DNA from 4 places in the Paenibacillus sp. fava2 genome. Region 2 is predicted to be linked to each of the others. Evidence: riboswitches for the same ligand, from Rfam matches in the RefSeq annotation. Region 2 holds a riboswitch; each other region holds the start of a gene.
The links. A riboswitch is a leader RNA that binds a small molecule or an ion and turns the genes downstream of it on or off. The one in region 2 is predicted to bind cyclic di-AMP.
Positions count from the first base shown of each region.

Region 1 (3,955 bases), 480 kb from region 2:
TCGTGGTCGGCGCGGCACATTATCTGGGCGAGCATGGCATTGTGAAGCTGCTGCAGGATAAGGGATATACAGTAGTCCGGAAATAGAGGCAAGAATAGAAACGGGTGTCGTCCTGACAGGACTGATACCCTTTTTTATTTGGCGTAAATGGCTTAATCTGCCGGGGACTGGTGATCCGGCCGGCAATAGTGTACCTTTGTACTAAGGAGTGGTAATCTTGAACATTAATCTAAAAACACCTGTACTGGTCGCTGTCTCCGTCCTGCTGATTATAGCCAGCAGCCTGCTGCAGCCGGAAGGGAGCACACTGCTGGGAGCGCTGCAGACGCTACTGCTGGGCTTGGGCATTCTTGGCTGTCTGATGGCTTTCCTGCGGTTTGCCAAGAGCAGTAAAAATAGCAGCAGCAAAGGGAAGAAATCGAAGCAATTTAAAGAACTGAAGAGAAAAAGATGAAAGAAAGCGCTATTCAGGAGGTTTCTTCCCTTCCCGGAGGTTATTCCGCCCGGTTTGGCGATTTACAAGCGGATGCTCTTAAAGGTATGATACATCTGTTTAACCCCAATTAAATAGAATATCCGCTTAATTTCCGTCTACGGAAAGCGGGGGAACCAACAACCGGAGTCAGGGTGCAAGCAGACCGGCCGGTTATGGGGTGAATCCTGGCAGCTGCGTGAAGTGCGAAATCTCAATGCAGCGGACAGGTAGGGCGACTCTCAACGCCCGAATCCGGCAGCTAACCTCGTAAGCGTATTGCAGAGAGGATCAGCGCATTGTGACCGTTAACTGGACCACAAAGGGAATCCTTTGTGGTTTTTTGCTGTGCTTTTATAGATCTGTACAGATAGAGATGAGGGGAAAGGGGAGACGGAAATGGACGTTCAGGAAGAATATGTGCTCATCTGTGCGCCGACAAAGGCGGGAGAGCAATTTATCAAGCTGCTTCAAATGAAGGGCTGCAGATTTGCCGGGCTTGCCAATAATCCGGCCGAGAAGCAGCGGCTGGCGGAGCTGGGGGTTGAGAAGATTTTTGAGGTGGATACCCGGCTTCTGAACACCTGGCTCAGACCGCCGTTTCCGGTAGGCCGGATCTATCTGTTCGAGAGCAGTGTCGCTTTATGCTGCCGTTATGTGCAAATGTGCCGCACGTGGACGAGCGGGCCGATTTCCGTAATTACTACCTCCATGAGACCGAGGTTAGTCTATAAAGGGCTGGGGGCAGACAATGTCATCTACAGCCACAGCGGGCAGGTCGGCCATCTGGCTGCAGAATGCGAATAAAGATACACCGGCAGGCACAAAAAAGGTATTCCCCGGGCTTCGGACCAGGGAATACCTTTTTATTTATACTGCGGCCAATAGGCTGTTATCTGGCGGCGGCAATCAGTTCCTGAAGCTCAGGCAGGTTGAAGCCTTTAACAGCACGGTCGCCGGATACCGTTACAGGGATACCCATAAAACCGAGCTTTTCGACTTCCTCCTGATAGACTGCGCTGGCCATAATGTCGCGTACCTCAAAAGGAATACCCTGACTGGTGAGCAGCTGCTTGACCTGATTGCAGTCACTGCAGCCTGCGGTGGAATAGACAATTACCGGCTGGCTCATTGCTCAACGGCCTCCTTGATGGCACTGCGGGTGATTTTCCAGTGGGAGGTGTTCCAGCTCACTTCGCTGCCGTCCAGCAGGAAAATCTGCGGGGATTCATGCTTGATGCCGAATTCTTCGGCGATCTGATTGGAGACCGGACGGTCCTCAATGACATGGACAATCGCTGCAGGCGTATCCGAGCTTTGGACATAAGCCTGGAACTCCTCATGCGCTTTGGCGCTGATCGGGCAGGTTGTGCTGTGCTTGAAAAGCAGTTTTTTGCCGGGTTGCCCGACATATTGGTGCAATTCATCAGAAGTATGCAGCTGTTGAATAGACATCGAATATCGACCTCCTGGGATACAAGATTAGTATGGGGTACTGCCGGTTAAGAATAGCTGTTAACCTGTAACTATGATTGTAGCATAGTTCAAAATTAAAGCAAAAAGGCTTTTTCCCGGGTGGATGTCCGGAACGTTGTAAAAACCCGGGGGCCATGCTAAGGTGAGAAAGACAGGCCTAATAGCCGAACAGACCTGATATGAAAGAGGTGTATATTCTGATGCCGGAACTGAAAGCCCTTGCACTGGGCAGCTACAGCGAAGTGAAATATCATCCTTTTGCCGGAGTGGACCAGGCGTTTCAAGAGATTTTGTCGCCTGCATTTACGGTTGAGCCTTCCGAGGATTTCGGGCTGCTGAACCCGCAGACACTGGCTGACTATCCGCTGGTTGTGTCTTACGCTGAGTTTTCTGATCACAAAATTGCTCCGGCCCATAGCGGCGCATTGCTGTCTTACGTCGCCGGGGGCGGCGGCCTGCTGGTGGTTCATAACGGTATTTCCATGCAGCGAAATCAGGAGCTTGGAGTGATGCTGGGCGGGCACTTTACCCATCACCCTGCCTATACAGCGCTCGGAATCAATATACCTGCGGCGGTACGGGAGCATCCGATTGTCCAGGGGATCGAAGATTTTGAGATTGAGGACGAGCCGTATTATTTTGACATGCAGCCGTACTTCGAGACTACTATTCTGGCAGAGTATCTGCACGGGGGAGCAATGCGGCAGGCGGCCTGGTGCCACGAATTCGGGCTTGGCCGGGTTGTCTACCTGATGCCGGGGCATCACTTGCCGTCCTTCTCCATCGAACCGTTCCGCAGACTGATCAGCAGAAGCGCCTTATGGGCAGCCAGGCAGCTGTAATCCGGCTGGAGTGGCCTGAAGCAGCAGGGCTGCCGGGTAAAGTGAAAAGCGGGAAGCGGCATGTTAATCATGCGCTTCCCGCTTCTTTTATAAGGGACGGATTATTAAGCTTCGCCGGAATCTGTCCGGGGCTTCCCGGCAACCGGTACAACCTCGTTATGATATAGCGCTTCCAGCACTTCGTTCTTCAGGCTGTCGGTGAAGGCGCTCCAGGTTTTTTTGCCTACGCCCAGCTCGTCGCGTCCAATGGACTGCAGCGTATCCAGCCAGACCCGTTTATCGTTAATGATGCCAAGCTGCTCCTGGATGTTCTTGTAGTAATCCTCATGGGTATGGAATTTCTGATTGAGTGCAAAAGAGGCGGCATTTGCGGTGTAGCGCAGCTCCTTGGCGGTAATCCTCAGGTCATGCAGCGCTTCAAAGGCTTCAGCCGATACGGCATCCGGTCCCTTGAACAGTGCCTTGCAGGTTTTTTTCTTCTGATCGAAGGCAACCTCAAGCTCGCGCATAACGACGTTGGCATCCTTTTTCAAGACCAGGGACTCCAGCGGTCCAGCCAAAAAATCGTTCCACAAGCCGTCCAGTTCCTTCCCAGCCAGCTGCGGAAGCTCGGCTTCCAGCTTTTTGCGGTACTTTTTGCGCTGATCCTTCTGGTGTTTGATGACAGCCTTCAGCAGCCCGGCAGTCTTGTCATCGCCGTCCTTCTTGGCCACTTTGCGCCGTTCCTTGAACGATTCAATTAACACGTCAGCATCCCGGACTTTACCGAGCCGCTTCTGGGCTTTTTTGAAATTGGAGTATAGCTCTCCGGCGGCAGAATGGTCAGGATCAAGGATCGACAGCAGGGTCAGCAGCTTGCGGCTGTTCACTCTCGCCTGGTGAATATCCTCCTCGCCGAAGTCTTTGAGCGCATCCTTGCTGTAATCGCGGAAATTCACATACAGCTTGATCATCGCCTGTTCCCACTGCCGGGTTTTATTCGTCTGCTTGTCCTTTGCCAGTTGGTCTACGGTCATGCGGCATCACTCCTATACGTTGTGTATTGCTGTTGCATGAGCTTTGGCACAGCCTCGTTCTAATGCTGGGACCTTCTTCCTTGATATAAGGATAACGGTTGCCGGAGCGGAATTCAAATGACTTTACAGCTCTTTATGGGCGCAGACGG
Region 1 covers NZ_CM177755.1:578,467-582,421, forward strand. The annotation lists gene AC4G46_RS02675 (TraB/GumN family protein) at 1-86, shown strand, start outside; gene AC4G46_RS02680 (hypothetical protein) at 218-454, shown strand; cyclic di-AMP (ydaO/yuaA leader) riboswitch at 568-766, shown strand; gene AC4G46_RS02685 (hypothetical protein) at 872-1,279, shown strand; gene AC4G46_RS02690 (glutaredoxin family protein) at 1,365-1,604, opposite strand; gene ytxJ (bacillithiol system redox-active protein YtxJ) at 1,601-1,927, opposite strand; gene AC4G46_RS02700 (ThuA domain-containing protein) at 2,149-2,790, shown strand; gene AC4G46_RS02705 (CHAD domain-containing protein) at 2,895-3,806, opposite strand; gene AC4G46_RS02710 (lipoate--protein ligase family protein) at 3,924-3,955, shown strand, end outside.
Region 1: linked by a shared signal. The riboswitch ahead of AC4G46_RS02685 (hypothetical protein) and the one ahead of AC4G46_RS00505 (C40 family peptidase) in region 2 are both predicted to bind cyclic di-AMP.

Region 2 (3,955 bases):
CATCGGAAACAGCTGCGCAAATCCGCACAGATCCCCTTCTCCGTCTACAACAGATACATACTGCTCTGTACGCAGCTGCGGATCTCCAAATTCAATGCCAAGCGCCTGCATCTGCTCCCATGGCAGCCATCCGTAAATATTATAAGGCGGCCTGTAATCCCATCCGCAAATATCTTCGGCATGACTGCTCTCCATCGGCACCACGTAAAAAGTGACAGCGTAACTGCTCATAAGGCCACAGGCCTCCTTTCAGGGGGGCGCGTTTCTATATCGTATACTTAATTATATACAAAACAGGGCGGGTTCAACTCAGGAAATTAGCAGGACGGCAGAAACTTGACAAACCGCAAAAAATATTTTATGAAATAGCGGAAAAAAGCGATTTAAGGTGTTTTATGCGTTAGGGGAGGGGTAAGTAGTTTTATAGACAAAAAAACAGGAGCCCTCCAAGATTTCGGCAAAAATCCTGGAAAAGCACCTGTCTAATCATTACTTATTGAACATCATCGTTGTCTTCAACATCAGTTGCAACTGCATGGTAAGCATCTGTGCTCATGATCCGTTTCGCGCCAACGTAGCGGTTGACGTAGTAGCTGTCACTCAGCGAGCTGATGGTTACACCCTTTGAGCTTGAAGCATGTGCGAATTTGCCTTCTCCAACATAAATGCCGACATGAGATACACCGCGGCCGCTTGTATTGAAGAATACAAGATCGCCTTCCCGCAGATTATCACGGGAGATGGCAGTGCCCATCTGGTACTGGGAGCCGGACTGGTGCGGCAGGTTAATGCCAATCTTATCGAAGACATACATGGTGAATCCGGAGCAATCAAAGCCGTTGGTCGATACTCCGCCGGACACGTATTTGGTTCCGATGGCTTTATCGATGACTTTATCCATTTTGGAATCCGCGAAAGCGCTTCCTGCTCCAATGGTAAGCATAATAGAAAAACTGAGTAGTGCGGCGGCTAACTTCTTCTTCAAAAGTAAATACCCCTTCCAAATGCCTACGAGGTTAGCTTAAGGGTTCGGTTGAAGGTCCCCTATGACCCCTCTGTGAATAGGAGGTCAATTCACCCAAAAATTGGTTCCCCCGTTTCCCTTATTTCGTAAGGGAACTCGGCACGACTGTTGATTAGGATTAGCTGGCAGAACATTATGACAAAACGTTTGAAAAACCCGGTTGATTAATTACAAAAATGTTACTAAACGCTCACTGCGATAATTGTAGCAAAGACAGAGGCCGTTGGCAATCACTTAAAACATATTAGTGCATAATATTTGCGTTTTTTAAGAGAGATTTCTGCTTAAAAAGACTCAAATTTACGTGGAAAGTAAGCTTTTTCTGAAACAATGTTGGAATTTTTAGTAAGAGGGGTGTTTCATAAGCCCTGGATGTGTGTAAAAGGTAGAATAAGGAAACAAAAAGGAAAAACCCGGGAATGATTACGGCAATAATCAAATCCGGGCCAGTTTAGTTACAATTATGTGTCAGAGGTTAAATGTGAGGGGAAAGTTCAATCGTAAGCAACAGCCTGGTAAGCTGTTGTGCTCATTACTCGTTTGGCGCCAACGTAGCGGTTGGCCCAGTAAGCCTGGCTCAGCGAGCTGATGTTTACACCCTTTGAGCTGGAGGACTGTGCAAATTTGCCGTTCCCGACGTAAATGCCTACATGGGAAACTCCGTTACCCAGCGTATTGAAGAATACAAGATCGCCGGCACGCAGATTGCTTTTGGAAACAGCTGTTCCAATGCTGTACTGTGCTTTGGAGGTGCGGGGCAGGGTAAGGCCGATGCTCTTGAATACGTACTTGGTGAATCCCGAACAATCGAATCCCGAGGTACTTGTACCTCCGGTTTTGTATGAAACTCCGATGGTTTTGGAGATAACTGCGTCCATTTTGGAATCAGCTGAGACGCTGGTGGCGCCCATAGTGAATACCATCACAAGACCCAGTGCTGCTGCGGTGCATTTCTTTTTTAAATGTGTGCGGAACAAATTGTGACTTTTCAAAAGATGTACTCCTTCCAAGGCCTGCGAGGTTAGCTTAAGGATTCGGTAGAAGGTTCCCCTATGACCCCTCTAAAGCGAGATCAATTCACCCAAAATATGGTTCCCCCACTTCCCGGTGCTGGGAATTTGGCGTTTTATGCACCAGAACAGTGACTGTTGATTGGCAATGTTGAAGTGTATAAGGTACATACAGTTAGTCGAAATAGTTTCAAAAGATTACAAAGTTGTTACCAGTGGTACAGGCATCATTGTATCAGAGGTTTTGATGTTTTGCAAACTCTACGTTAATTCATTGTTAAGCACAAAAGAGTCACACCCCTGAAACAGAGGCAGTGACTCTTTTAATATGCCGTTTTGGCGGAAAATTATTGTGGAAATGTTTTGCTGCTCCATAGCTGGTACTGGGCGGCGATTCCCCACATTTTGAATAAGGTGGATGGAAGCGGTGCGAACTGGCGGAAGAGCAGCGCCGGCAGTCCGGGATAGAAGAGGGCGGTTACAGCCGACAGCAGCCACGTCAGCAGCCCTCCTGCGCCAAGCACAAGTGAAGCACCGGTTGAAGGAGCAAGCAGCCTGAGATAGGCCAGCAGAGCGGAGAACGTGCCTGTCCCGGCAGTATAGCCGAATTGCATGTAGAGTAGCACCGTACGGACGATGTAGAGATACAGCATCCAGGCCAGCAGATAGGGCAGAAGCTTCAGCAGGAGCTTATAATCTAATAAACCGCCTAACAGCAGTGTATACATTTTGGGCAGCAGCCAGTAAAGCGGGAGCGCAGACAGCAGCCATTCCGCCAGACTGAAGATAAACACCGGCAGCCCGTAAAGTCTCATCCCCGGGAAAAAAAACAATCCGCGTTCACCCTTACGCTCCTGATGCAGCTCATGCAGCAGACCGGCGCGGATAAAGGGGGAGATCAGCAGCCGCAGCAGCGACAGCGCGAGCAGCAGCCAGAGCCAGCGCTGCACCGCCGGGTCACCGTTCAAGGCCGCCTGCCCTTCGATATAATACAGCAGCCTGCCCAGTCCGCTGCCGCCGGCATGGGTATCCGGATAGCGAAGCAGAACCGGAATGACAGCCGACCTGACGAACCTGTACAAAAAATAGCCCCAGAGCAGCCGGTAGACAAATAGCAGAATCAGGATATAAAATTGCTCCTTCATGCTGATCCAGCTGCGGGAAATCGCGCTTTTCACTATCCTTCACCTCACCAGACTAGAGTTCCGAGCAGAGTTTCAAGCAATTTGGTTACACTGAGTGTCCAGCGCGAGAGCGTCTTGGGCGCAAGCTCCGCCAGCATGAAATTGTTAAGATGTTTACTCTCCAGAAGGATGGAGTGTCCGGGGTCGATATCCACAGAAGCAAGAGGCGCCTTGTAGGATAGCTGAAAAGCAGTTGTTTTCTGTTCTCCGTTCCAGAACTGCTGTACGGTATAACCGTCGGAAAAAGTGAATTTTACCGGCACATTGGCATATCCGCTGCCTTTATTGCTCACTTCCACCGTTGCCTCATAGCGGGCCTCTTCTCCATCAGTACTGTTTTTTCCAGCGCCGGTGGTGATGCGGTCAACGGAGAAGTCAGGGGCACCGCCACTGTAGACATACTGGTCAAAATAATCCTGCCACGACTGCTTGGTTACTTTTTCGACAATCTTCTGAAAATCGGCTGTGGAAGGATGCTTAAACCTGTATTTCCGGGCATAGGCGAGCATGATTGCATCCATTGTTTTGGTGCCGACCTGCTGTTCGATATCCTTGAGGACCAGCTTGCCGCGGATATATACATTGCGGGTATACCCGTCAGCGGCGCTATATTTCCAGGTCTCGAGATTAAGCTGCTGAGGTGCTGTGACCATGCTGGCCTGCAGGGCAGCGCTGGAACTGACCCCGTACTCCTGTTCCATCAGGCGGTCTTCGGCATAAGAGGTAAAGCTTTCATC
Region 2 covers NZ_CM177755.1:102,162-106,116, forward strand. The annotation lists gene AC4G46_RS00495 (GNAT family N-acetyltransferase) at 1-231, opposite strand, end outside; gene AC4G46_RS00500 (C40 family peptidase) at 494-985, opposite strand; cyclic di-AMP (ydaO/yuaA leader) riboswitch at 991-1,136, opposite strand; gene AC4G46_RS00505 (C40 family peptidase) at 1,519-1,947, opposite strand; cyclic di-AMP (ydaO/yuaA leader) riboswitch at 2,020-2,158, opposite strand; gene AC4G46_RS00510 (hypothetical protein) at 2,382-3,212, opposite strand; gene AC4G46_RS00515 (M1 family aminopeptidase) at 3,224-3,955, opposite strand, start outside.

Region 3 (3,955 bases), 2.7 Mb from region 2:
AAATAGCGAAGATTAATAAACAATTGCTCGCCGTACCCTTAGGGACAACTTTCAGTTGCATTCTAATTAGATATACATATAATTAGATTATGTTCGAATATTGAGATATGGAGGAAACCAATAATGAGAAGTAAACTGGATAATTTCCTGGACAGTGACCGGAAGCTGCGCAGCTGGCCGGCCAAACGCGCCAATCAGACAATCGTCGTGGAGTATCTGAGCACGAATTTTTTGGAGAATGTGGAGTATACAGAAGCTGAGGTCAACGAGATCATAAAGAACAATCACACCTTCAACGATCACTGCTTCCTGAGAAGAGAGCTGGTGGAAAACCGGCTGCTGGGGAGAACCGGCGACGGGAGCAGGTACTGGAAGATCCCGCTGCCGGCAGACCAGGCCCGGACGGATTAGGCTTGGGCTTGTCACTCTGCTCCGCTTTCCGGCAAGACAAACCAGCCCCGCACAGCGCATCCTTTACGGTGCTGCATGGGGCTGGTTCATAGATCACTGTTCTGATTCGCGATTGCGGCCGAGCAGTCCGCTGAGCGCCTCGGTCACGTCCATGCCGGTTAGGGTGCGGGTCAATTCAGGAACCTGGGCCATCATTTTGGCAATATCGCCGGTAATTTTGTTCACGCCGGCTGAAGCACCGTCCTGGGAAATGACTGTAATCTTATCCACCTTGGCCAGCGGAGAAGCGATTCGTTCAGCCAGCTCAGGCAGAACCTTCAAGAATTCCACCGTAAGCGCAGCTTGTGTGAACTGCTTATACGCCTCGGCTTTTTTCTCGAGCGCCCCTGCCTCCGCTGCTCCGGAGAGCTGTACGATTTCCGCATTCGCCTTCCCCTTTGCCAGCTCCGCTTCTGCCGTTGCCAGCCCGCGTTTGGTCGTCATGGCGGCCTCAGCCTCCGCTTCAAGAATCTGCCGCTGCTTGGCTGCTTCCGCTCTCATAATGACAGCCTGGTTCTCAGCCTCGGCAGGCTTGATCACGGTTGCCTCCAGCTCCTTCTGTCTCAGTCCAACCTCAATTTCACGGACGGTTCGGTTGGCTTCTGCTTCCATTTGCGTAATCTTGACCTGTTCTGTAACGAGTGACTGCCTGATTTTGTTCTGCTGCAATTCGTAGGCGAGATCCGCCTGTGCTTTTTTCACTTCGGTTTCCAGCTTGAAATCCGCCTGCTTGATGTTCAGCTCCTTTTCAAACAGGGATTCTTTGGCACGTGCAGCTGTTTCAGCTTCAATGGTAGCCTGGTGCGCATTGGCTTTGGCGATGGAGGATTCCTTCTCGGCTTCGGCCTGCTTGATCTGGATGTCGCGCTCTGCTTCCGCTTTGGCAATGCTGGCATCGCGGCGGATGCGTTCGATTTCCGGCACACCCATATTGTCGATATATCCTTTATCATCGGTAATTTTCTTAATGGTGAAGCTGACCACCTCAAGCCCCATTTTATCAAGATCCTCCGAGCAGGTTTCCCGCATCTTGCTGTTGATTTCGTCCGGTGTCTTGAGAATGGACTCTACACTCAGCTGACCGATCAGTCCGCGCAGATGGCCTTCCACCGAATGCAGAATTATCGTCTCACGGTCTTCTTCCGGCCGGTCTATAAACTGCTCGCTGGCAGTCAGAATGGCGGTGGGGTCGCTTTTGATCTTGATCTGGGCCACGGCCTCCAGATTAAGCTTGATGCCCTGCCGGGAGAACATCGCCTGTGCCGGAATGACATCAAAGCTCATCAGCATCATGGAGATGGTCTTATTATTCTGAAAGCCGGGAATGACGAACGTCCCTCCGCCTTGCACCACTCTTTTGCCGCCGAGACCGTACACAATCATCGCCTGGTTGGGCGGGACCTTCTTATATGCGTTTACGATACTGAACACAGCCAGCAGGATCACTGCCACAATTCCCGCGGTTAAATAGAGAATAACCATCTGCTCCGACACTCCCCGATTTTATAATTGGGCGGCTTCCCTTTCAAAAAGAGTTACCTCCGCCATACCTTTATCCACCTTCAAAATAATCACCCTGTCGCCCTTTGCAAGCTGCTGGCCTGTCTCGGCCCGTACACCAATAGAACGCATAGTCCCGTGCAGCACATATTTCATCTCCCCGGCCGTTCCATCCTCTGCGGCAATACTGATGTACCCGAGCTGTCCCGCTAAATCATAATCCGATTCATTCATGCTGCTGTCATACCGGGTCATCATCCGGATCAGCACAATATACAGCAGACAGCCCGGCAGCAAGGCGATCACGGTACAGATCAGTACTGCCGACGGCAGGTTCATCCCGCTGAACCGGACGAGCACATAACCCGTGCCGCCCCAGACTGTGACAGACACGGTCAGCGGCAGCAGCAGAGGCATAAAGCCGTGACCTCCTGCTCCCGCATGAAAGTGGCCCGTCAGCCCGTGACCGTGAAATCCGCCACTGACAATAAGCACCAGCCCCGCCCAGAAGCACACAATAAATACACTAATGATTTTAATCCCCCCTTTCTTGCAGGCGAGTAAATAAAAATGACTTTTAATCGTTGTTATAAGAATACAATTTCTTATCTGGACGTCTTTTCTGCCTCTATGCGCAGCAAAAAGACCACAGAAGGGCAGGGCTTCCGTGGTCGGTTAAATGATCATGGCGCTCATCCTCTCTCTTCGAGGCTTACGGGGTTAGCTGACGGATTCGGGCAGTGAGATAGCCCTACCCTGCCTGGTTGATGAACAACCTGCAGCAAGGATTCACCCCAGGTGAGCAGCATCAAAACATACTGCTTTCACCGTTGGTTCCCCCGTTCCCTTAACCGGAATTCAGCCATTTGAGAACAGTTATATTAGATTCAGTTGCTGATTGAATCTTACGCCTGCGGCTGTATATTGTAAAATGTCACGAATGGCAAAAGAAGCCAAAGAATGCCATCCCTCATTGAATGAAGGCGCATTCTTTGGCTCCGATCTTAAGCAGCCGGCGATTTGCTTCTTGTTGCTCCCTTTTCCGTAAGGACGGATTTTCCTGCATAAAACCGGGCTGCCGCCAGACCGATACCGCTGTTTCCTTCTGTAATCAAAGCTACCTTTCCGTCCAGTTTTCCCACCTCTAACACTCCTTTTTTCTGTAAGATATTGCTGATACGACCCACAGATTAGAGATTGATATCTTATACGGGAATGATCGTTCTTGATTATACAAAAAATAAAGGCTTACCGCCCGATTTCCCTCATCAGATCACAGTTTAGCATAACGGGAACGAACGGCAAAGCATTATTTTTACTGAACGTTCTTAATATGCTGCAGATCTGCTCATGCGTCAAATATAATTCAATATTTCGGTAAGGGAACGGATTGTGATTTGCTGTCCCCAGTTTTTTAACTGCTGATCTCTATTCATTAATACAGAGACCATGCCAGCCTGATTAGCCCCGACAATATCTTTCTCCTCGTTACCAACATAAAGCATTTGCGGTTTATCCATTCCCAGCTCTGTCGCTAATTGTATAAACCCTTCAGTCCGTGGCTTTCTGAACCCGATCTCTGCAGAGCTCAGGATGACATCGATATATTCCCGGACGGGTTCGACATCTTGCTCCACATATTTCATGCTCATCCCATAGGGAACATCTGTTAAAATCCCCACGGGCAAGCCCCTCTGCTTCAATTCTTTAAGCACAGTTGCCGCATCAGGGTACACTTTGGAGCGCTGCTGAAAAAAGCTGAAAAATATGCTGGCAGCCTCTTCCGCCTTCCCGCCGCTTATTCCCCATGCTGCAAGTACTTTATCAAAAACTTCCAGGTCGGTCACCTCGAAATCCCTGGGGTGTATCCGGGTATTATATAAGGACAGCACCTGCTCAGCCTGCCGGATATGTGTTTCAATAAACCGGACCTGCATGGCCTGCATGATTTCAATCAGCGCTGACCGGTACAGGTTCTTCCAGCTGAGCGGTACATTTTCATAAT
Region 3 covers NZ_CM177755.1:4,635,575-4,639,529, forward strand. The annotation lists gene AC4G46_RS20330 (DUF2087 domain-containing protein) at 124-411, shown strand; gene AC4G46_RS20335 (flotillin family protein) at 505-1,944, opposite strand; gene AC4G46_RS20340 (NfeD family membrane protein) at 1,954-2,610, opposite strand; cyclic di-AMP (ydaO/yuaA leader) riboswitch at 2,645-2,824, opposite strand; gene AC4G46_RS20345 (hypothetical protein) at 2,955-3,092, opposite strand; gene AC4G46_RS20350 (HAD family hydrolase) at 3,306-3,955, opposite strand, start outside.
Region 3: linked by a shared signal. The riboswitch ahead of AC4G46_RS20340 (NfeD family membrane protein) and the one ahead of AC4G46_RS00505 (C40 family peptidase) in region 2 are both predicted to bind cyclic di-AMP.

Region 4 (3,955 bases), 3.3 Mb from region 2:
ATGTGCTCGACTTTTCTCGGCTCGACTCCGACGGACTAAAGCTGCAAAACGAAATTTTTCCGCTGAAGGCACTGCTAGGTGAATGCTCCAATCTGTTCGAGGCGACTGCCAAGGAGAAGGGGCTGGAGCTGAAGCTCGGAATTGAGGCAAATGTTCCTGAAATGGTAAGTGGCGACAGTGTGAGAATCCGCCAGATTCTGGTTAATCTGATCGGGAATGCGGTTAAATTCACTCCCGGCGGTGAGGTGTCGATAGAAGTGGAATACAGCGGTACTCAAGCCGGTGAAGGTGAATATACATTTAAAATTAAAGATACCGGTATCGGCATTTCGTCCGATAAGCTGCCGCTGTTATTTCAGCCTTTTACGCAGCTTGATGCGGCGCATAACCGGCATTATTCCGGCACAGGCCTTGGGCTTGCGATCTGCAGGAAACTGGTCGAGCTGATGAATGGCCGGATTAAGATAGAATCCGAACCCGGGAGAGGGACAGAGGTTATATTCTGCCTTACGCTCAAGTCCGGCGACAAGAATTACAGCGGGGGAAGAGAGAGCAGCGAAGCGGCAACTAAGCCGTTAGAAATAGAGGTTGTCTAAGCTTGAGTTTGCCAAAGAGAGAAGTTTAATTATATAATTTTAAATTATATGATTTAAATTTATTGTCCCGCAGGACAGAAAGGAACTCTCACTTGGGCAAAAATAAACGTAAAAGCGCTGCTCTTCCCCAGAATAGTAAAAATGAGAAGCTTGTAGCGCAAATGGAACAGCAGAAGAAGAAAACATTGATAGTGATTGTTGCGACGATCGCCCTGGTTGTCATTATTTTTGTGGGATTATTTATGCTGGCCGCAAGAGACTCATCAACAGGAACTTCAGCCGAACCGGTTGAATTCAACTACAGTGAAATGACTAGACTTGGCAGTGAGGATGCACCTGTCAAAATCGTCGAATTCGGCGACTACAAATGTCCGGCTTGCGCCCAGTTCGCAGGTGCCATTAAGCCGCAGATTGTACAGGATTATGTAAATCAGGATAAGGCCGCGTTATATTTTGCAAATCTGGCCTTTATCGGGGATGACTCCAAAACTGCTGCTCTTGCAGCCTTGTCTGTCTACCATCAGAACAGCGATGCATTCTGGACATACTACGATGCTATTTATGCCAACCAGGGTGATGAGAATAAGGTGTGGGCGACTGAGGACTTCCTGGTTGAATTGGCGCAGAAAGAGGAGCTGCCAATCGATTATGATCTGCTCCGCAAAGACATTAAAGACAAGACCTATAACAGCCAGCTGGAAAGTGAGATTCAGCTAGCCTCGGCTTCCGGCGTTTCTTCGACTCCTACCCTCTTTGTGAATGGGGTAATGGTCGACGAGCCATTCAACATGGAGGCTATTGACGCTCAGATTCAGGCCGCTTCCGAAGCGGTGGTTGCCGAGTGATGAAGTTCACCGCCTTCTGCCGGCGCCATTGTCTGTATCTGGCCTGGTTTGTGTCGATCGTTGCTGTTGCAGGCAGTCTCTACCTGAGCGAAGTGCTGAAATACGAGCCATGCAAACTGTGCTGGTTCCAGCGCATCTTCATGTATCCTCAGCTGTTTCTGCTGGGAATTGCCACGTACCGCGGGGATAAAAAGATTATTCCCTACGTCCTGCCGTTAAGCATTATCGGCGGAAGCATCTCCATTTACCACTATGCTGAGCAGAAGATTCCTGCGCTGAGCAAGGTGCTTCCATGTACAGTTGGCGTTCCCTGCAATCAGGATTATATTAATCTTTTAGGCTTCATTACTATTCCATTGATGGCCCTTACGGCGTTTACCCTGATTACAGTTTTATTGTGGACAGGACGTAAAGATACAGACGGGGAATAGGCAGCAGGCAGGCGAAATTCCGAGCATCAAAAAATCCTGATTTTTTTGTCACAATTAACATCCAAAACACGCTAAAACCACGGTACAGAGGGATAATGCAAGAGAATGAAAGATCAACTTATCCCTTATCATGGAATTGCGTGTTTTGGATGTTTTTTCATTCCTTTTTCATTTGTTTCACTGCTTTACTGGGAATGCTTTGTAGACTATCATTAAGCCTTGTGAGAAGTTGAATACGCGCTGAATTTTCCGCAGGGAAATCGGGGGAACCAAACTCGGCCGCACGGCCGACGGGGTGAATCGGAAACAGGCCAAAAAGGCTGTAACCGTAGGGCTTTCCACAGTCCGAATCCGCCAGCTAACCTCGTAAGCAAAGGTGGGATAATGACCATGCTCATGGCATGCGGATCATTTCCGTATGCTTATTTTTGTGCCTGCATTTATGAAAATCCACCTATGAAAACGATGAAAACAGCGCACGGTATAACCGGTTCAACTAACAAAGAGAGGAACTGTTACAACAATGGTAAGCAAGGTAAAACGACTATTGATCGGACGTCCGATGAAGTCGAACGAACTCGATCATGAAAAGTTATCCAAGGTGAAAGCACTGGCTGTCCTGTCTTCTGATGCGCTCTCGTCTGTAGCCTACGGAACGGAACAAATTCTCCTGGTACTTGTGGCTGCAGGCTTTACTGCCATCTGGTACTCACTGCCAATCGCGCTTGCCGTATTGGGCCTGCTGGCCATACTCATTTTGTCCTACCGGCAGACGATCTTTGCCTATCCGCAAGGCGGAGGGGCCTACATCGTAGCCAAAAGCAATCTGGGCGTTCCTACCGGCCTGTTAGCCGGCGGATCTTTATTGGTTGATTACATTCTTACCGTTGCGGTTAGCGCCTCGGCGGGCACGGACGCGATTACGTCGGCTTTTCCAAGTTTACATGATCATTCGGTGCTTATTGCAGTGTCCGTCATTATATTGCTTACTATTGTCAATTTGCGCGGGGTTACGGAGTCTGCTTCTTTTATCGCAATCCCGGTATATTTGTTCGTTGGCTCGATCTTTTTCCTGATAGTTGCAGGGGTGTTCAAATACCTGACAGGCGGGGCCCATGCCAGTGTACCTGAAATTGGCTCGGCAGTATCCAATGTCAGCCTGTTCCTGCTGCTGAAGGCGTTCAGCTCCGGCTGTTCGGCCTTGACCGGGGTAGAGGCGGTATCTAATGCCATTCCTAACTTCAAGGCTCCTGCGGAAAAAAATGCCGCCAAAACCCTGATGATGATGGGATTGATCCTTGGTGTAATGTTTACAGGCATTACTCTGCTGGCTTACTGGTACGGTGTTACCCCGGATGAAAAAGCCACAGTAGTTTCCCAAATTGCCGAGTCGACCTTTGGCCGCGGCGGTTTGTACTTCTTCATTCAAGGGATCACAGCTGTCATCCTGTTCCTTGCAGCAAATACTGCCTACTCGGCGTTCCCGCTGCTCGCTTTTATGTTTGCCAAAGATAAATATTTGCCACATGCCTTCATGGTCCGCGGAGACCGGCTGGGTTTTTCTAACGGTATTATTTTCCTCGGAGTGCTGTCGGCAGTGCTGGTAGCTGCATTTCACGGGAATACGGAAGGACTGATCCCGCTGTATGCTGTCGGTGTGTTTATCCCGTTCACCTTATCCCAGCTTGGAATGATGGTGCACTGGTACAAAACCAGACCGAAGGGCTGGCAGAGCAAGTTTGCTGTGAATACGGTCGGTATGCTGACCACGCTCACCATTACGCTGATCTTTATTATTACGAAGTTCTCCAGCGTATGGATGGCCTTTATCTTCCTGCCGGTTGTAATGCTGGTATTCCACCGGATTCACCGCCATTATCTTAATACCGCTGACCAGCTGCGGATCTGCCCTTCGACCGACAAGCCTTGCATTAAGGGCAGTACAGTAGTAGTCCCTGTAGCCGGTGTTACCCGTGCTGTATTGCATTCCATCAGCTATGCCAAATCCCTGACGGACAATGTGGTAGCTGTATATGTAGGCTTTGACGAAGAAGAGATTCACAAAATGGAGCAGAAGTGGGAG
Region 4 covers NZ_CM177755.1:4,092,953-4,096,907, reverse strand. The annotation lists gene AC4G46_RS17690 (ATP-binding protein) at 1-596, shown strand, start outside; gene AC4G46_RS17685 (DsbA family protein) at 689-1,441, shown strand; gene AC4G46_RS17680 (disulfide oxidoreductase) at 1,441-1,872, shown strand; cyclic di-AMP (ydaO/yuaA leader) riboswitch at 2,101-2,260, shown strand; gene AC4G46_RS17675 (APC family permease) at 2,396-3,955, shown strand, end outside.
Region 4: linked by a shared signal. The riboswitch ahead of AC4G46_RS17675 (APC family permease) and the one ahead of AC4G46_RS00505 (C40 family peptidase) in region 2 are both predicted to bind cyclic di-AMP.